DNA from 3 places in the Streptococcus sp. BS35b genome. Region 1 is predicted to be linked to each of the others. Evidence: predicted binding sites of a transcription regulator. Region 1 holds the regulator's gene; each other region holds the start of a gene.
The links. Region 1 encodes NrdR, which represses ribonucleotide reductase genes. Its sites were predicted from a motif close to ACACNATATATNGTGT; they were not measured.

Region 2: nrdD (anaerobic ribonucleoside-triphosphate reductase) is a predicted target of NrdR. The motif match lies at 3,073-3,088, and genes of this name have one in related genera.
Region 3: nrdH (glutaredoxin-like protein NrdH) is a predicted target of NrdR. The motif match lies at 2,215-2,230, and genes of this name have one in related genera.

What each region holds. Positions count from the first base shown of each region.
Region 1 is NZ_ALKH01000008.1:76,611-83,268, reverse strand. Features, by position in the region: gene der (ribosome biogenesis GTPase Der) at 1-149, opposite strand, end outside; gene HMPREF1149_RS07905 (NADPH-dependent oxidoreductase) at 163-876, opposite strand; gene dnaI (primosomal protein DnaI) at 873-1,769, opposite strand; gene HMPREF1149_RS07895 (DnaD domain protein) at 1,770-2,933, opposite strand; gene nrdR (transcriptional regulator NrdR) at 2,934-3,407, opposite strand; gene HMPREF1149_RS07885 (GntR family transcriptional regulator) at 3,548-3,913, shown strand; gene HMPREF1149_RS07880 (ABC transporter ATP-binding protein) at 3,918-4,613, shown strand; gene HMPREF1149_RS07875 (ABC transporter permease) at 4,629-5,357, shown strand; gene HMPREF1149_RS07870 (LrgB family protein) at 5,389-6,084, opposite strand; gene HMPREF1149_RS07865 (CidA/LrgA family protein) at 6,081-6,455, opposite strand; gene HMPREF1149_RS07860 (MarR family winged helix-turn-helix transcriptional regulator) at 6,652-6,658, shown strand, end outside.
Region 2 is NZ_ALKH01000002.1:193,881-200,538, reverse strand. Features, by position in the region: gene HMPREF1149_RS05160 (GNAT family N-acetyltransferase) at 1-101, opposite strand, end outside; gene HMPREF1149_RS05155 (GNAT family N-acetyltransferase) at 111-611, opposite strand; gene HMPREF1149_RS05150 (hypothetical protein) at 655-795, opposite strand; gene nrdD (anaerobic ribonucleoside-triphosphate reductase) at 807-3,014, opposite strand; gene HMPREF1149_RS05140 (hypothetical protein) at 3,133-4,650, opposite strand; gene HMPREF1149_RS11485 (hypothetical protein) at 4,686-4,829, opposite strand; gene cls (cardiolipin synthase) at 4,905-6,437, opposite strand; gene HMPREF1149_RS05130 (3-oxoacyl-[acyl-carrier-protein] synthase III C-terminal domain-containing protein) at 6,573-6,658, opposite strand, start outside.
Region 3 is NZ_ALKH01000001.1:246,221-252,878, forward strand. Features, by position in the region: gene ptsP (phosphoenolpyruvate--protein phosphotransferase) at 1-1,713, opposite strand, end outside; gene HMPREF1149_RS03405 (phosphocarrier protein HPr) at 1,719-1,982, opposite strand; gene nrdH (glutaredoxin-like protein NrdH) at 2,344-2,562, shown strand; gene nrdE (class 1b ribonucleoside-diphosphate reductase subunit alpha) at 2,643-4,802, shown strand; gene nrdF (class 1b ribonucleoside-diphosphate reductase subunit beta) at 4,997-5,959, shown strand; gene HMPREF1149_RS03425 (DeoR/GlpR family DNA-binding transcription regulator) at 6,099-6,658, shown strand, end outside.

The DNA.
Region 1 (6,658 bases):
TTGAGCCACTCACCCGTTGCATAGATACGGTCACGTGTCACACCCTCGACATCTTCTACGATTGAGATTCGCTCACCAGCGATCCGATTAAATAGGGTCGATTTCCCAACATTGGGACGTCCCACAATGGCAATAGTTGGTAAGGCCATGTTTTCTCACTTTCTACAATAACTTTTTCTGTTCTAGATTTTTTCGAGTTGAACGAGGTTCGGCTTGACCAAACTGCTCTGCTAAACGCTGACTCCAAGAGGTCGTCGCACGCGCACCAGCATAGTCTGCCTGTACTTGGTCATAGTCCAAAATCGCTTCAACTGGCTGTTCCTGGTATTCTTCCTCAAATACCACTTGGCTCAAAGGCAGTCTCGGTTTGACATCATGTTGTTGATTTGGTACGCCAAGGGCAATCCCAAAAACAGGGTAGGTATAGTCAGGCAGGTTAAAAAGCGCTGCCACTTCTTCCGACTTGTAACGGACTAAACCAATGATAACACCACCATATCCCAGACTCTCTGCTGCAAGCAAGGTGTTTTGACCAGCAAGCGCAGCATCCACAGACGTGATAAGGAGACCTTCCACTCCTTGAGGTTGGAAAGTGCCCGTATGAAGACTTGCTCCCTTTTCAGCTCGGTTCAAGTCGCCGACAAAGAGCAAAAAGGCAGCTGACTGGCGAATAGCTTCCTGAGGAACCAGTTCATATAGTGCATCTTTTTTCTCTTGACTGCACACAAGAATCACAGAGTAGGATTGGAAATTTTTCCAGGACGACGCCATTTGTCCAGCAGTCAAAATCTCTTCCAAGTCTGCCTGAGGAATCTCTTGCTCCTTAAAGCGACGAACCGAAGTATGAGCTTTCATCAGTTTAATGGTTTCTGTCATCGGCGATTTTCTCCTTCTAGTCTTGTCTCCTCAGCCAAATAACGGATTCGTTCCATGACCCGTCTAGCTTCCCAAGTCTCGTCATTTCCATTCTTTCCTTTGGCAAAATGTTTTTCCAAATCTTGGAAATTAAAGTTAGAAGTAAAGAAGGTTGGCAAATCTTCCTGCATGCGGTACTGAAGAATGACTTGGAGAATCTCATCACGTACCCAAGGTGTCGACTGCTCTGCTCCAATATCATCTAAGACTAAGACCTCAGCTAACTTGATGTCATCCACCAAGGTCTTCACAGTTCCTTCACCGATGGCATTTTTCACATCAATGACAAAGCTTGGATAGTGGATAATGGTCGTTGATGCCCCACGCTTTTCAGATAGGTCATGAGCTAAAGCTGCCATCATGAAACTCTTTCCAACACCAAAATCTCCGTAAAGATAGAGTCCTTTTCGGATGCTTGGGTAAAGGTCAACAAAGGAATAGAGTCTCTCAAAAATCGGCAACCGTCCTAGATCATCCAGGTCAATCTGAGCCAACTTCGCTTTCTTGAGACTTGCTGGTAGATTGATCAACTTAAGACGATTCTTAATTGCAGCCTCTTTTTCTGCCGCGATTAGTTCTGGTGTTTCTTCATAAGACACATCCGCATATCCGTGATTCATAACCAAGATGGGCTTGTAGCCACGCGCTATATAGTCCGCATCCCCACGAAGAAACTTATCCCGTTCTGTGATATATTGATTGAACTTGGAGATGCTACGATTTAACTCCTCTTGACTGAGGGATTCTTTCTGGATAAAAGCCGCCACATCTGGGTCTTTCATGATCTGCTGGACTAGGTCCTGATACTGAAAACGACTCGTCTGACGTTTGATAACGTCACCAACACTTTCCATCTAGTCTCCTCCTTCTTCTAATCGGGCTAACATTTCTTGTTTTTTACGTTCTAGTTCCAGACGAGTTTCTTCGCTGGTTTGATTTTTATATTCTGGGTTACTCCACTTGGGAACATTTGTCTTAGTCGAGCTAGTTTTCGATTTTTGGTCTTCATGGCCTTTTTGCTGACGCTCTCGAATCCGAAGCACAGCCTCTTCTGCTGTCCGAATTTTTTGATAAGCATAGTCATTTGCGACCTTCATGGCATATTTCTCATTGACATTAGCCGAATCAACCTTGTTAAAGGTTAGAAGCAAGACGATATTGATGACTTCATCCAACAAACCTAAAGACGCCATCTGGTGAAGGAGTTCTCGCTCACTCTGAGTGATGTTTCCCTTACGCGTTTGCTTGATTTCCGCTAAAAATTGTAGAGGAGTTTTATTTTTGGCTTCCCTGATAATGGTCATTTCTTTGGGGCTAAAGTCAGAAGTCGCTGGTTTTTGTGCTATTTTTTCACGCATGCGTTTGACTGAAATAACCTGAGCCACAGCTGTCGTCTTGGCTAATTGATAGGTTTCAAACCAGGTCCATTTTTTTTCATCTGCAATGGCAAACAATTCCAAAACATCCGTCTGCTCGTTTTCAAAACGCATACCATCTCGAGCCATCAGGCGCTGAAAATGTTCCAAATCAAAATCGTTTTTTAACTTGCTTTTTGACTCGGTTGGTGTCACTTCTTCAGTCAGGGTTGGAAAGACTTGGCTCAAAGAAACCGAGAGTGCTTCTCCCTCACTTGGAGCCTGCTTCATAGCAGAAACAGCTGTATCCCCAATCTTTTTCTCTAATAATCTGCTATAGACAGAATGGCTTAAAAATTCCTGACTGGAGAGGGGAGGATGAAGCTGTAATTCATAGGTTTCTCCCCTTTGATAAAGGGTCAACAAATCCAAAGCAGATAAGATTTTAAAGGATTGGAGCAAGGTCGGCATGCCAAAGTTTAAGTGGTTGAGGATATGGGAAAAGAGGTGTTCCTTTTGCCCACCATCCCAAAAGGTAATGGCGTATAGATAGAGGCTCAGTGCCTCCTGACCGATAATCGGGAGGTAGCACTGCACCAGAGAAGAGGTATCTTGCGACACCCGATTATTCTTTAGAAAAGAAAAACGGTCATTTGGCTTCATCTATTTTTCCTTTTTCTTCTTAGAGGACTGGGTAATTTGCTGGAGCAGACTCTCCAACTCACTCACATCCTTAAAGCTACGGTAAACACTGGCAAAACGAACATAGGTAATCTCATCCAGCTCCGCCAATTCTTCCATGACTAAAGACCCAATATATTCACTTTGGATCTCATTCTCACTGCGACTACGGAGTTTTTGCTCAATACGATTGACCACCATGTTGATTTCATCACTTGACACAGGACGCTTCTGGGCTGAGCGGATAATCCCATTAAAGATTTTATCTCGCGAAAACTGTTCTCGCGTACCGTCTTTTTTGACGACAACCAGCGTTCTTTCTTCTACTCGTTCATAGGTTGTAAAACGATGCTGACACTCGTCGCACTCACGTCTTCGACGGATGGTATTTCCTTCTTCGGCTTGTCGACTATCAACAACACTAGACTTGGTAGCCCCACATTTTGGACAACGCATGCATTTCCCTCCTTGTCGTTTTCTTTTCATTATACCATTTTTTGAGCAATTCCCAAAACAATTCTTATTTTTACTTGACAAGTTTTTTGTTTTATTGTATTATTTAATTAGAACAATAAAGATAAAGAAAGGAGACTATGATGTCCTGGTCATTTGATAATACAAAACCCATTTATTTACAGATTATGGAAAAAATTAAACTACAGATTGTTTCCCATAAACTGGAACCCAACCAACAGCTCCCTACCGTAAGAGAACTGGCGAGCGAGGCTGGGGTCAATCCCAATACCATTCAGCGCGCCTTGTCTGACCTTGAACGCGAAGGATTCGTTTATAGCAAACGAACAACTGGTCGTTTTGTCACCGAGGATTTGGACCTCATCGTTCAGTCCCGCAAACAACTTTCCGAGGAGCAACTGCAACACTTCGTCTCTTGCATGCTTCAATTTGGCTACAAAAAAGAAGAACTGCCAAATGTATTAAGCGACTATATTAAAGGAGTTTAAGACTATGACACTACTAGCACTTGAAAATGTATCAAAATCATATGGAGCAACTGCGGCACTTGACAATATCTCACTAGAGATCTCAGCTGGAAAGATTGTCGGTCTCCTTGGACCAAACGGATCCGGGAAAACAACCTTAATCAAACTGATCAATGGCCTCCTTCAGCCAGATAAAGGACGTGTCCTCATTAACGGACAGGATCCAAGTCCTGCTACCAAGGCGATCGTCTCTTATCTACCAGACACAACTTATCTCAATGAGCAAATGAAGGTCAAGGAAGCCCTAACCTACTTCAAGACCTTCTATCAGGATTTCAATCTTGAACGCGCCCAACATCTGCTTGCAGACCTTGGCATTGATGAAAATAGTCGCTTAAAGAAATTATCAAAAGGAAACAAGGAAAAGGTCCAACTAATCCTCGTTATGAGCCGTGAAGCCCGCCTCTACGTTCTGGACGAACCAATCGGAGGTGTGGATCCAGCTGCTCGTGATTATATCCTCAATACCATCATCAACAACTATTCCCCAACTTCTACGGTCCTGATTTCAACCCACTTGATTTCAGATATTGAGCCAATCTTGGATGAGATTATCTTCCTCAAAGACGGAAAAGTCGTTCGCCAAGGAAATGTTGATGATATTCGTTACGAGTCAGGTGAATCAATTGACCAGCTCTTCCGCCAGGAATTTAAAGCCTAAGCAAAGGAGATTATTATGTTTTGGAATCTAGTTCGTTATGAATTTAAGAATGTCAATAAATGGTATTTAGCGCTCTATGGAGCTGTGCTTGCAATTTCAGTTTTGATTGGAGCTTTTCTTGGTAGCCTTAGCCAGAGTTACAATTCTAACAATGCTGTTTATTTCATCTTCTTTTTGGTACTAGTCTTTGGAGGACTTAGCGTCACTCTTTGGATTGCAACAATCTTTTTAATCATCCGAAGATTCAAGGGGAGTGTTTATGACCGCCAAGGGTATTTGACCCTGACCTTGCCTGTCTCTGAGCACCAAATCATCATCGCAAAACTTTTAGGTGGTCTTGTCTGGTCCATCTTAAGCTATATCGTCTTTATCTTGAGTGTATTGATTATCTTCTTCTTAGCACCAATAGAAAAAGACTTCACTGTCCTCTATAACTTCATTTCCCCTTACCTCAGCTACGGCTGGCTGTATGCCCTATCACTATTTGTCGGTTCGATTACATGGATTTTATCCATTTACCTTTCCATCTCAATCGGGCAACTCTTTAACGAGTATCGAACAGCTATGGGAATTCTAGCCTATATCGTCATTGCCATCGTCATTGGTTATGTTTCTATCTTTTTCCGAATTGAAAATAACTTTAACATGATGATTGGTACAGAAATCTTGCGCGATCTCTTTTTATCAGCTATCTACTATCTCGGTACCTACTATATTTTGAAAAACAAGGTTAATTTGCAATAAAAAATGCCCAGCTAGAAAGCTGGGTTTTTCTTTAACTCAATATCAAACTGGCTACAATAGGGCTAACAAAAACATAGAGAATACCGGTGACACCGATTGCCAAGCCACCCATAGCTCCTGCTACAGACCCGTATCGAAAGGCCGTACCCGTTCCGACAGCATGACCTGTCCCTCCAAGGGAAAGACCTACAGCCACTGGATCATCAATTTTCAACCACTTCAAAAGAGTTGGTCCGATCACACTAGTTAAAATCCCAGTTGCCACTACGACGACCAAGGTCACAGTCGTCAAACCCTGCAATTTTTCTGTAATCCCCACTGCCATAGCGGTTGTCACTGACTTGGGAAAGAGAGAAATGGCTAGGAAAAAGTCCATGCCAAATATTTTCGCCACTATAGCAGTGAAGCTAGTATTGACAACTACTGCTAACAGACTACCAAAGAGAATACTCCGAGCATGGTGCTTCATCAAGTGAAAACTCTTATAAAGCGGAATCCCTAGAGCCACTGTCGATGGGACAATCAAATTATTCAGATAAACCCCACCTTGGTAATAATCTTGATAAGAAATACCCGTCGCCTTAAGGAAAATAATGATAAAAATAGCCGACAAAAGCAAGGGCGTTGTCAATGGATGGGGAAAACGTCTGTAAATCAACATCCCCATTAGATAAGCTAGGATAGATAATGCGATTCCAAACAGAGGATTGGAAACAAATTCGCTCATTTGGCATCTCCTTTCTCATAATCTCCCTCAAACCGTCGCTTGATAAACTGAACCACTAGGGCGATAAGGATAATATTGATGACAGCCGCAAAAAAGACAATCAAGACAATGGGCAAGAGATAGGGTGCAATCACATCAAACTTTTCCATGATACCCACTGCTGGCGGCAAAAAGAGAATGGTCATATTGGCCAGCAAGAAATTCCCGACCATATTGACATGCCTTGTTCTCAGCCACTTGAACTGCAGGGCTAGAAAGAGAATAATCAAACCGATAATACTGCCTGGGATGGGCAGATGAAAGAAACTGGAGATTCCCTCACCGATTAGAGAAATCACAAAGAGAATCATTAATTGAACATATAATTTCATCCTAAACTCCATGAAATAAACTTCTTGCATACCAGTTTACTCTTTTTTCAGAAAATTTCAAGGAAATATTGAAATTCTTCTTTCTTGCAAGGATTAGCTAAAAGTAGTATAATCATTGCATGCGCAATCATCTTGTGTTAGAGAGACAGTCAGTAATGATTTTGTGATTTTTACTTTGAAAAGAAAGGAGAAAGCAATGACCT
Region 2 (6,658 bases), on a different contig from region 1:
GAGCCCATGCCACCGTGCATATAGGATTTTGCTGCATCGAACTCCGCAATCATCTCTAATATCGCTTCTTTATCTTCCAAAGTTGGTCGTCTTAGCTCCATGCTTCCTCCTTAATCGACATCAACCCAGTAGCGCTCCGTTCCGTTTCGAACATCCTCATAGACACCACCATTAGCTAAGATAACAGCTCGGCTGGCAGGATTTTCTGTGCTACAAGTTACCAGAGCTCGTTTGATATTCTTTCCCTTAGCAACTTGTAGACCTTGTCGGAGGGATTCTTTCGCATAACCCTTACCTCTTTCAGATGGACGAATGGAGTAGCCAATATGGCCCCCATTTTCTAGTAAGTAGTCATTTAATCGGAGACGAAGGTTGAGAAAGCCAAGAGCTTGGCCTGCTACGTCAAAACTAACCAGCTGGATAGCAGGAACCCAGTTTTCAGGAATATTGAGTCCCGCTTCCGCTTGAAGATTTTCTTCTAGCCACTCTTCATAAACAAAATTGTTGGCGTTCCAAAACCCACCATCGTGGGCTGATTGAGTCTGTTCAAACTCTGCCATCATCTCTAAAACTGTTTCTTTATCTGCCAATGTTGGTCTGCGTAGTTCCATCCTTACCTCCTGCTAAGAGAAAAGCGAGAGCGGACTCTCACTTTTATTTTTTCTTGTTCTTGTTTAAAAACTGTTCTCTAAGATTGAGCAAGCGTTCTTTTTTACCTGTTCCACCTTTCGAATGTTTCTCGTGATAACGGGTCACTTGTGCACGTCCCTTATCGTCTAATTGGTATTTCCCCATTCCATTTCCTTCTAATTTGTTACTTCATGTCCGGCTGTTTTAATGGTTGAACCATTCATGTGTTTGACACGCGCAGCGATTTCCTTGTGGCGTCCATTAACCATCGGACGCGCTTGAGGATTCCCCAGATAACCACACGTACGTTTGACCACGTCTACTGTTTTAGGGTCGCTATTGCCACAGTTGGGACAAGCAAATCCTCTCTCAGTTGGTTCAAAATCCCCTTCAAAGTCACACTTATAACAATGATCAATCGGAGTATTGGTCCCTAGATACCCTACACGATCATAGGCGTAGTCCCAGACAGCTTCCAAGGCTTTTGGATTTTGTTGGAGAACTGGATACTCACAGTAGTGGATGAAACCACCTGTTGCACCTGCTTCTGGATAAGCCTTCTCAAAGTCCAATTTTTCAAACGGCGTTGGATTTTTACGAACATCATAGTGGAACGAGTTGGTGTAGTATTCCTTGTCTGTAATATCAGGAATAGAACCGAACTTTTCTGTATCCAAGCGACAGAAGCGATCTGTCAAGCTTTCAGACGGTGTTGAGTAGATAGAGAAATGATAGCCATATTGGTCAGACCACTCTTCTACCCGACGTTTCATATCGCGAATGATATCCAGCGTGAATTCCTTGGCTTCTGGATTGTGTTCCCAGCTATTTCCAAAGAAGACTGTCGCTACCTCGTACAAACCAATGTAGCCCAGCGAAACTGTCGCACGACGATTCTTAAAGAGCTGATCAACGCTCTCGTCTTTTCCAAGACGGCGTCCGAAGGCCCCGTACTGATAGAGAATGGGGGCGTTTGCTGGTGTTGCTTCCTTGGTCCGTTCAACACGGTAAACTAGAGCATCTTCTGCGATGTTCATCCGCTCGTTGAAGATTTCCCAGAACTTATTCATGTCGCCCTCAGACTCAAGGGCAATGCGAGGAAGGTTGACCGTCACAACACCTAGATTCATCCGACCTGAATTGACCTCAACACCATTTTCATCTTTCCAGCCTTGGAGGAAGGAGCGACAACCCATAGGAACCTTGAAAGAACCAGTCAGTTCGATAATCTTATCATAGGATAAGACATCTGGGTACATCCGTTTGGTTGCACACTCGAGAGCCAACTGTTTGATGTCATAGTTTGGAGTCCCTTCTTCCAAGTTAAGGCCTCTTTTAAGCGTAAAGATGAGTTTAGGGAAGATGGCTGTGCGGTGTTCTGAGCCAAGACCCTTGATACGAATGGTCAAGATAGCTTTTTGAATTTCCCGTTCAAAACGACTAGTTCCTAGACCAAAACCTAGTGAAGTAAAAGGTGTTTGTCCATTTGAAGTGAAGAGGGTGTTGATTTCATACTCAAGAGATTGCATGGCATCATAGATGTCTTTTTGAGTTTTCTTCCAAGCATAATCATCCCGTTTTTCAGGCAAGACCCACTCTTCCGCATCCTTGAGGTGCTTTTGATAATTCTTCTCTGCATAAGGTGCCAAGACTTCATCGATACGGTCAGCTGAGCAGCCCCCGTACTGGCTAGAAGCAACGTTGGCGATGATTTGTGAAATCTGAGCGGTTGCAGTTTGAATAGACTTGGGACTCTCTACCTCTGCATTACCAATTTTAAAGCCATTTTCCAACATGCCTTTAAAATCAATCAAACAGCAGTTGGTCATAGGTGTATAGGGGCTGTAGTCCAAGTCATGATAGTGGATATCCCCTTTTTGGTGAGCATTGGCTACATGCTTAGGAAGCATTTGCAATCCGATTGATTTCCCTACAATCCCTGCTGTCAAATCACGTTGAGTGTTGAAGACATCGCTGTCTTTATTGGCATTTTCATTGACAACTGCTTGATCTTTATTGAGAAGTTTATGAATGCTAAAGTTGATATCTGTCGCTTTTGAGCGCTCAAAATCCCTCTGTGTCCGATAAGTGATATACTCTTCAGCCAAGGCATATTCTTTGGCTTCGAGAAGTTCATGTTCTACGATATTCTGAATCTCATAAATCTTCACACCTTTAGGGAAACGACTGTGAATTTCGGTAACGATTCTTTCAACTAGACCATTTAGGCGTTTTTCTACTAGAGGCGTGACGTCCATAACCTTTTCCGACGCCTTGTGGAGAGCCTTGTCAATCTTGTCTACATCAAATACTACACGTCTACCATCTCGTTTTTCAACGAACAAGGTGGGAACGGTTGCAAGCTTTTCTTCTAATACAATCATATCCATGCTCTTTTCTAAAATGTTGTTCTATGAAGTATTATACCACTCTAAAAATAAAAATCAATATCTTGTGTTAAAAATCCTAAAATTTTTAAAATTCCACAAGATATTGATTTTGTTATTTGAATTTATAAAGCTTCAACTCGCTAGTATCTGTCTGAACAAGCTCATAGTTTTCACTGAGCCAGCTCTCTACATCTGACCACAAGGCAACTTTTTGATTGACCATAATCATCTTCGGTTCATTCTCTTTCAGGTCATTCATCAGTTTGGTTTTATTTTCGTCACTTGCAGTATAAAGTGTTGGCGTCACTAGAGAGGTCGGTGCCAAGCGTTCGCTTGTACGATAGAAATCTGGACGATCATCCCATGCATAGACACGATCTTCAGAACTCGTTTGTTGTTTGACTACGCTAGCAAGTCGCTCTCTCTCCTGATAAGTCACCGGGTGCGAAAGGTAGCGACTCGCGATAGGGAGAACAATGAGGTAGACAAGGGCAATCAGTGGTAGATAGAAATTTCCTTTGAGGAAAGAGGCTTTATTCTCACGTCTTCTTCTACGACGACCGCCTCCCTCAGAAACATTTTCTTTAATCCCTGTCAGAAGGAGTAGGGTCAAGAAGGGAAGGAGAGCAACGAGATGAGTACCGTTGACAGGTTCTTTTGAGAAAATCAAGAGCCCCAAAGAAAGCAATAAGCCCAAACTAGCAGCAATTGATAGGGAATACTGCTTAGCTGGTTTTGACTGGAACAAACCAGAAAAGAGTAAAGTAAGGGAACCTAGCCCAATGGCAAGTAAGCCGTAGAAGGCTGTATTTTCAAGCAAATGCGCATTTGAAAAGAGGCTAAGAGTATTTACCGGATACAAGGTCTGGCTAATGGCATCCCCAAAACTACCTGTCCACACTGTATAGTAGCCTAAAGGATAGAATAAGAGTGAAAATCCCAGCGCTGACGCAAAGAACTGATATAGACCATGAACAAAGTGACCTTTGCCTAGATTAAAGCCGATGATGCCCAAGGCCAGTACAGCTGCAAACAAGGCGGTTGGGATTGGCGCAAGGAAGAAAGCGAGAGCAAGGCTCATCCCCACTCGTACAAATCCTTTGTCATCCTTTGGAAAAGCTAGATAATTTGTAACGATACTCAATGAATAAAATAGGAAAGGTAGGGCTAGCAAGAGAGCATAACCACCACCAAAAGCGAGGCCTGCTACAAGCAAGTATAAAATAAAGACAACTCGCTTCGCTTCCTTTTCTTGGCCGGCAAGAGTATCCGCAGCCTTAAAAAGAAAAACTCCTGCTCCAAACAAGGCCAACCACTCAACCAAAGCAAGCAGAATACTTCCTAGAGAAAGATAGGTTAGCAAGTAATAGAGCAATCCATTCGTTCCAAAGTAATCTGTATACATTTGACCGTTTTGATGCAAGGCCCAACCGGTATAGAGATCCTGAGTTTGTTGCGGACTGACTACACCAAAAATAATAGGCAGGGCAACCGAAATGGCTGTGGCCACTAAACTCCAAAGCAAAATACTAAAAAAGGGAATGGGAGCTCCTTCTCGTTTTTCTGGTACTGACCAGTCTTGGTAATGAGATTCTTCTTGTTTCTCATCTATTTTCCCGTATACGTTCATTCAATTTCTCCTCTAAGTTTATCTGTTTTAGTATATCAAAATCTTACAGGAATGTCAGCTTGGGATTGATATTTGCTGAATTTCTTATCCAAAATCGCAAAGCGTTCGATTTCACGAAAACGGTGAAATCGACTATTTCTATACTCTCTGATAAAATCATCATCTTCTAGATTAAGCATGGTTCTCTCCTTTACTTATCTATTCGTAAGAAGAAAAAAATAAGATCCAGCCTTGGGCTAGATCTTGATGGATAGTTAAAGCATAGGCGCAAACAACTGGACAATTTCCTTGATCAGGCTTTGATACCAGCTTGTTTTGATGGTGTGGGGATAAATTTCTTGAGAAACTTTAAAAATCTCTTCAAAGTCCCTTTCAATATCGATGATGGACTGCGTTCTATAAAGCAAGACGGCATTTTCATAGTGATGAAGCAAACTCCGATAGTCAAAATTAATCGTCCCCACAGTAGCTGCCTCTCCATCAACAAGCATTTGCTTGCTATGAAGGAAGCCCGGGCTGTACTCATAAATACGAACTCCTGCAGATAACAAATCTGGATAGGCTCCCCGAGTAACTAACTGAATAACCTTCTTATCTGGGATACAAGGAGTCACAATTCGCACATCTACCCCTCTCAGAGCCGCATTTTTGATACTTTCAGTTAGATCATAGTCAGCGATCAGATAGGGAGTCGTGATATAAACATAGTCTGTGGATTGATTGATAAGGTTTTGATAGACCGTTTTTCCAACCTGGGCTCGGTAGATGGGTTTTGGTCCACTACTATAGGGAATACAGAGCCCCATCCCATCTTTGGGTTGATTTTCGAGATGGTATTGGTCAAAGTCGCTAATTTCCCCACGGTTGATATACCAGGTTGACAAAAAGAGTCTAGTAAAAGCCTTAACCGCCGATCCATCCAGGCGAATACCGCTATCCTTCCAGTAACCAAAGCGTTCGATATGGTTGATATACTCATCGGCCAGATTGGCACCACCTGTATAGGCAATTTGACCATCGATAATCATGATTTTACGGTGGTCACGGTTGTTATAGGCAACAGTCAAACGTGGAATCACCTTGTTAAATTTATGAGCTTCAATCCCTCGACCACGAAGCTGGATGGTGTAATCTCCAGGTAAGGTTGCCATACAACCAATATCATCATAGAGGAGCTTCACTTCTACCCCTTGAGCCGCCTTTTCTTCCAAAATCTCCAAAATACTATTCCACATCAAACCTTCTTCGATGATATAGTATTCGAGAAAGATAAACTTCTCTGCTTTCTTGAGATCCTCTAGCATCTGATGCCACATGCTTTTACCAGATGCAAAAAATTGGGTATCCGTTCGATTATAGACATCTGCATTCGTGTCCATGCTGAGGAGAGATTTGATAACTCCGTAAGCCGACTTGTCTTGTTCTTTTAACTCCAAACGGAGAGCTCTGCTATTGTCCTCTCTATCAACCATTGATTGGAGCTGCTTTAGTTGCTTCAATTCTTTTTTAGATAAACGGCGTTCTCCAAACATGATATAGAGCAAGGGACCAAATACTGGCACAAAGGCTACTAACAGCCATGTCACCTTACTATCAGGATTCATAGACCGATTGACAATCGATACAATAGTCGCTAAACTCACTAAAATGACTAGGATAATCCAAACAATCGGTGCCATCTGCCCTAGATAGAGAAATAAACCAAAGACGATAAACAACTCTGCCAACATGATGGTAATACTGAAACCATATTTGGACATGAGTAGCTGCATTTTTCTAGCTGTCATACATCTCCTTCCTTTTCTAACATTCTCCTTAACTGCTTGATAAACTAATCTTTCTACTAGTATACCTCAGTTCAGGGGTAGATAGCAACCTTTTACCTTTTCTAAAGTTCCAGCCGTTCCGTGTTTAGATGATTATTACAATTTCAGAGCCAACATATTGACCGTCATACCAGCTGCAGTCCCCATAAGGTAGACGACATCTCCCTCCTTGATAAGTCCAT
Region 3 (6,658 bases), on a different contig from region 1:
TTTTTGAAGTTCAAGAACTTCTTCCATTGTTGAGCATTCTGTAAGGGCACGGTTTGCGTACTCTTCCATCTTAGCTGTGTCGAGTTTCTTCATCAAGCTACGTGTACGAAGGACAGATGTTGCTGACATAGAGAACTCATCCAAGCCCATTCCGACAAGAAGTGGAACAGCTTTTTGGTCACCAGCCATCTCACCACACATACCTGCCCATTTACCTTCAGCGTGAGCTGCTTTGATAACGTTGTTAATCAAACGTAGGATTGATGGGTTATATGGTTGGTAAAGGTATGAAACTTGCTCATTCATACGGTCTGCTGCCATTGTGTATTGGATCAAGTCGTTTGTACCAATTGAGAAGAAGTCAACTTCTTTAGCAAATTGGTCTGCAAGCATAGCCGCTGCAGGAATCTCGATCATGATACCAACTTGGATATTATCCGCAACTGCAACACCTTCAGCAAGAAGGTTTGCTTTTTCTTCGTCAAAGACTGCTTTCGCTGCACGGAATTCTTTCAAGAGCGCAACCATTGGGAACATGATACGCAATTGACCGTGTACAGACGCACGAAGAAGGGCACGGATTTGAGTGCGGAACATAGCATCTCCAGTTTCAGAAATAGAGATACGAAGGGCACGGAATCCAAGGAATGGGTTCATTTCGTGAGGCATATCGAAGTAAGGAAGTTCCTTATCTCCACCGATATCCATTGTACGAACGACAACAGGTTTACCGTTCATTCCTTCAAGTACGGCTTTGTAAGCTTCATACTGCTCGTCTTCTGTTGGGAAGTCTTGAGAATCCATGTACAAGAACTCTGTACGGTAAAGACCGACAGCTTCGGCACCGTTGGCATTGACACCTTCAACGTCTTTTGGAGTACCGATATTAGCAGCCAATTCAAAGTGTTTACCATCAGCAGTCACTGTTTGAGCATCTTTCAAAAGTGCCCATTCAGCTTTTTGCTTCGCATAAGCTTCACCAGCAGCCTTGAATTCTGCCGCTTGCTCATCAGTTGGGTTGATAATCACTTCACCAGTGATACCGTTAACAGCAAGGATATCACCATCTTTAACAATTTCAGTGATGTTGTTTGTACCCAATACTGCCGCGATTTCAAGTGTACGCGCCATGATAGCTGAGTGGCTTGTACGTCCACCGATGTTGGTTACAAAAGCTTTTACAAAGTTTTTGTCCAATTGAGCTGTATCTGAAGGAGTCAAGTCATGCGCAATCACGATCACTTCTTCATTGATAGAAGCTGGGTTTGGCAATTTCTTACCAAGGAGATTTGCCAATACACGCTTCGTCACGTCGCGGATATCCGCTGCACGTTCTTGCATGTATGGGTTGTCTTCCATGCCTTCAAAGATAGTGATAAACATGTCTGTCACTTCTTTCAGACCTGCTTCTGCATTCACTTTCTTCGCACGGATTGTTTCCTTGATTTGGCTGATCATCTCTGGGTCAGCAAGAACCATTAAGTGAGCGTCAAAAACTTGAGCTGCTTCTTCACCGAGCGTACCTACTGCTTTCTCACGAATAACAGAAAGCTCGTCTTGTGATGCTTTTAGAGCGGCATCAAGGCGAGCTTCTTCTGCGTTTGTATCTTCGACTGTAACAGTCTCAAATGACAAATCCGGTTGAACGAGTAGATATGCTTTTGCAACTGCAACACCGTCAGATGCTGCGATTCCTTTAAGCATTTCTGTCATTTTCCTTATGCCAATCCTTCTTTTTCCATAGTTTCAGTGATTGCAGCGATTGCATCGTCAGCATCTGCACCTTCAGCTGAAATTGTAACATCAGCACCTTGGCCAACACCAAGACTCATAACACCCATGATTGATTTAAGGTTTACTGATTTACCTTTGTACTCAAGAGTGATATCTGAAGCAAATTTGCTAGCTGTTTGAACCAACAATGTTGCTGGACGTGCATGAATACCTGTTTCTGCCACTACGTGGAAATCTTTAGAAGCCATAGTTTGACTCTCCTTTAATTGTTTCTTATTTGGATTATATGTGATAACCCTTACAAGACTGTATTATATCACCTTCTAGATAATTTTTCAAGTATTTTATGGACTTTCTTCGTTTTCCTTTCTGATAACTTGCTGAAAATCTTCTATTTATATTGCCAATATACAGTATGTAGTTTTTTTATTTTGAGAAAGTTTGACAATTCAACGGAAGTCAAAATTTATGTTTCAAAAAACACTATATCTTGTGTTTTGATTTCAAAACTGTAACTTTTTAGCACAAGATTTAGTTTAAAAAGTTTGACAAAGTTTTTTTTTCTGATATACTAAGAAAGTAATCTATTTTGAAAGAGGAGTTACGAAAATGGTAACCGTTTATTCTAAAAATAACTGCGTCCAATGTAAGATGACCAAACGTTTCTTGGACAGCAACAATGTCGCTTATCGTGAGATCAATCTCGACGAGCAACCAGAGTACATAGATCAAGTTAAAGAGCTTGGTTTCAGCGCTGCTCCTGTTATCCAAACACCAACTGAAGTCTTTTCAGGTTTCCAACCAGGAAAACTGAAACAATTAGCATAATCTTAGTACATCATCCAGAAGAGATTGCTTCTAGGGCTAACTTAGAGGCCTTTCTTTTGTAATTAGATAAAGGAAATTTTATGGGATTAAAACATCTTGAGGACGTGACTTACTTCCGTCTCAATAACGAAATCAACCGTCCTGTCAATGGACAAATCATGCTTCATAAAGATAAAGAAGCCTTGGATGCCTTCTTTAAAGAAAATGTAATTCCAAACACTATGGTTTTTGATTCAATTACTGATAAAATCAACTACCTTATTGAACATAACTATATTGAAACTGCATTTCTCAAGAAGTACCGTCCAGAGTTTTTGGAAGAATTGCATCAATTTATCAAAGACCAAAACTTCCAATTCAAATCATTCATGGCAGCCTATAAGTTTTACAACCAGTACGCCTTGAAGACTAACGACGGTGAATATTACCTTGAAAGTATGGAAGACCGTGTCTTCTTTAATGCACTTTACTTTGCTGACGGGGATGAAGCGATCGCGACTGATATTGCCAATGAAATCATCCACCAACGCTACCAACCAGCTACTCCTTCCTTTTTGAACGCAGGCCGTGCTCGTCGTGGGGAGTTGGTCTCTTGTTTCTTGATTCAAGTAACTGATGACATGAACTCTATCGGACGTTCTATCAACTCTGCTCTTCAACTTTCACGTATCGGTGGTGGTGTGGGAATTTCCCTCAGCAACCTTCGTGAAGCTGGAGCTCCTATCAAAGGTTATGAAGGTGCTGCTTCTGGTGTCGTACCAGTTATGAAGCTTTTTGAAGACAGCTTCTCTTACTCAAACCAACTCGGGCAACGTCAAGGTGCCGGGGTTGTCTACCTCAACGTCTTTCACCCAGATATCATCGCTTTCCTTTCAACTAAGAAAGAAAATGCCGATGAAAAGGTTCGTGTTAAGACCCTCTCACTTGGAGTTGTGGTACCAGATAAATTCTACGAATTAGCTCGTAAAAATGAAGAAATGTATCTCTTTAGCCCTTACTCTGTAGAGCTTGAGTACGGTGTACCATTCAACTACATCGACATCACTGAAAAATACGATGAATTAGTCGCAAATCCAAATATCCGCAAGACAAAAATCAAGGCGCGTGATTTGGAAACTGAAATCTCTAAATTGCAACAAGAATCTGGTTACCCTTATGTAGTCAACATTGATACAGCCAACCGTGCGAACCCAGTAGATGGTAAGATTATCATGAGTAACTTGTGTTCTGAGATTCTTCAAGTTCAAGAACCAAGCTTAATCAACGATGCTCAAGAATTCCTTCAAATGGGAACGGACGTTTCATGTAACCTTGGATCAACCAACGTGGTCAACATGATGACTTCACCTGACTTTGGTCGTTCTATCCGTGCGATGGTTCGTGCTTTAACTTTCGTTACAGATAGTTCACACATCGTAGCTGTTCCTACTATCGACCACGGAAACAGTTTAGCTCACACCTTTGGTCTTGGTGCCATGGGGCTTCATAGCTACCTTGCCCAACAACTGATTGAGTACGGATCACCTGAGTCAATTGAATTTACAAGCATCTACTTTATGCTTATGAACTACTGGACCTTGGTTGAGTCAAACAATATCGCGCGCGAACGTGGCATCACCTTCCACAACTTTGAAAAATCAGACTATGCTAACGGAAGCTACTTTGACAAGTATGTAACTGGCGAATTTGTTCCAAAATCAGACCGTGTTAAAGAACTCTTCAAAGACGTCTTTATTCCGAGTTCTGCTGATTGGGCTGAACTTCGCGAAAAGGTTCAAGCAGATGGACTTTACCACCAAAACCGTCTAGCTGTTGCTCCAAATGGTTCTATCAGCTACATCAACGACGTTTCTGCTTCTATCCACCCGATTACACAACGTATCGAAGAACGTCAAGAGAAGAAAATCGGTAAAATATACTATCCCGCTGCAGGCTTGTCAACAGATACTATCCCTTACTACACTTCTGCTTATGACATGGATATGCGCAAGGTGATTGATGTTTATGCTGCTGCGACTGAGCACGTGGACCAAGGACTTTCACTCACTCTCTTCATGCGTAGCGACATTCCAAAAGGTCTTTACGAATGGAAGAAAGAAAACAAACAAACGACACGTGACCTATCTATCCTCCGTAACTATGCCTTTAACAAGGGTATCAAGTCTATCTACTACGTCCGTACCTTTACAGACGACGGTGGAGAAGTCGGTGCTAACCAATGTGAAAGCTGTGTGATTTAATTTTTATCTGAGGCAACCACATTTTCTCAGACTACTGATTAAGTTACTCACCAGAAAAAACTTGATAAGTATCTTAAATACTATGAAAAACTAAAAAGTCGGGCTTCCGACTTTTTGTGCGATACTCTTCTCAGACTATGATAAAATAGAGATGATTCGACAATCGCATTATTACATACAGAAAGAGATTTCAAATGGAAACTTACTACAAAGCCATTAACTGGAATGCCATCGAAGATGTCATCGACAAATCAACTTGGGAAAAGCTGACAGAGCAATTCTGGCTCGATACGCGTATCCCCTTGTCAAATGACCTAGACGACTGGAGAAAACTATCAAACAAAGAAAAAGACTTGGTTGGAAAAGTCTTTGGTGGTTTGACCCTTTTGGATACCATGCAATCTGAAACAGGGGTTCAAGCGCTTCGCGCAGACATCCGTACGCCACATGAGGAAGCTGTTTTCAACAACATCCAGTTTATGGAATCTGTCCATGCAAAATCTTATTCTTCTATCTTCTCTACCTTGAATACCAAGGCTGAGATTGAAGAAATTTTTGAATGGACCAACACTAACCCCTACCTACAAAGAAAAGCGGAAATTATCAATGAGATCTACCTCAATGGTAGCCCTCTAGAAAAGAAAGTTGCCAGCGTTTTCCTTGAAACCTTCCTCTTCTACTCTGGTTTCTTTACACCGCTTTACTATCTTGGTAACAACAAACTGGCTAATGTTGCGGAAATCATCAAACTGATCATTCGTGATGAGTCTGTTCACGGAACCTACATTGGTTACAAATTCCAACTTGGTTTCAATGAATTACCTGAAGAAGAGCAAGAAAAGCTCAAAGAATGGATGTACGACCTGCTCTACACTCTCTACGAGAACGAAGAGGGCTATACAGAAAGCCTCTATGACGGTGTTGGCTGGACTGAGGAAGTTAAAACCTTCCTTCGTTACAATGCCAATAAGGCGCTTATGAACCTAGGACAAGATCCGCTCTTCCCAGATTCAGCTGATGATGTCAATCCTATCGTCATGAACGGAATCTCAACAGGAACTTCTAACCACGACTTCTTCTCTCAAGTCGGAAATGGATACCTCCTTGGTGAAGTTGAAGCCATGCAAGACGAGGATTACAACTACGGTTTGGACTAATTTGACCAATCATTCAAAATATCATGGTTTGTTTAAAATAACCATGATATTTTTGTTTTTGTTTTCTTTTGTTTTTTTCTATTTGATTGATTGAGCGTTTTATGGTAAGATAATAATAGTAGAAATCGAGGTGATAAGGATGCTAAAGCAAGAAAAACTAGATAGTATTCTAGAAGCAGTAAACACAAAAGGCACTATTACTGTAAAAGAGATTATGGAGAGTCTTGATGTGTCAGATATGACAGCTCGCCGCTACTTACAAGAATTAGCAGACAAAGATTTGCTGGTTCGTGTGCACGGTGGCGCTGAAAAACTTCGTACAGGTTCTCTCTTAAACAACGAACGCTCAAATGTTGAAAAACAAGGCTTGCAGATTGCTGAAAAACAAGAAATTAGCCGTTTTGCTGGTCATTTGATTGACGAAGGTGAAACCATTTTTATCGGGCCAGGAACAACCTTAGAATGTTTTGCTCGTGAGCTCCCAATTGATAATATTCGTGTTGTAACAAACAGTCTTCCAGTCTTTCTCATCCTAAACGAACGAAAACTAACAGATTTGATCTTGATTGGTGGAAATTATCGCTCTATCACTGGTGCTTTTGTAGGAACACTTACCTTACAGGATTTGACCAATCTTCAGTTTTCTAAAGCTTTTGTAAGTTGTAATGGTATTAAAGATAAGGCAATTGCTACTTTCAG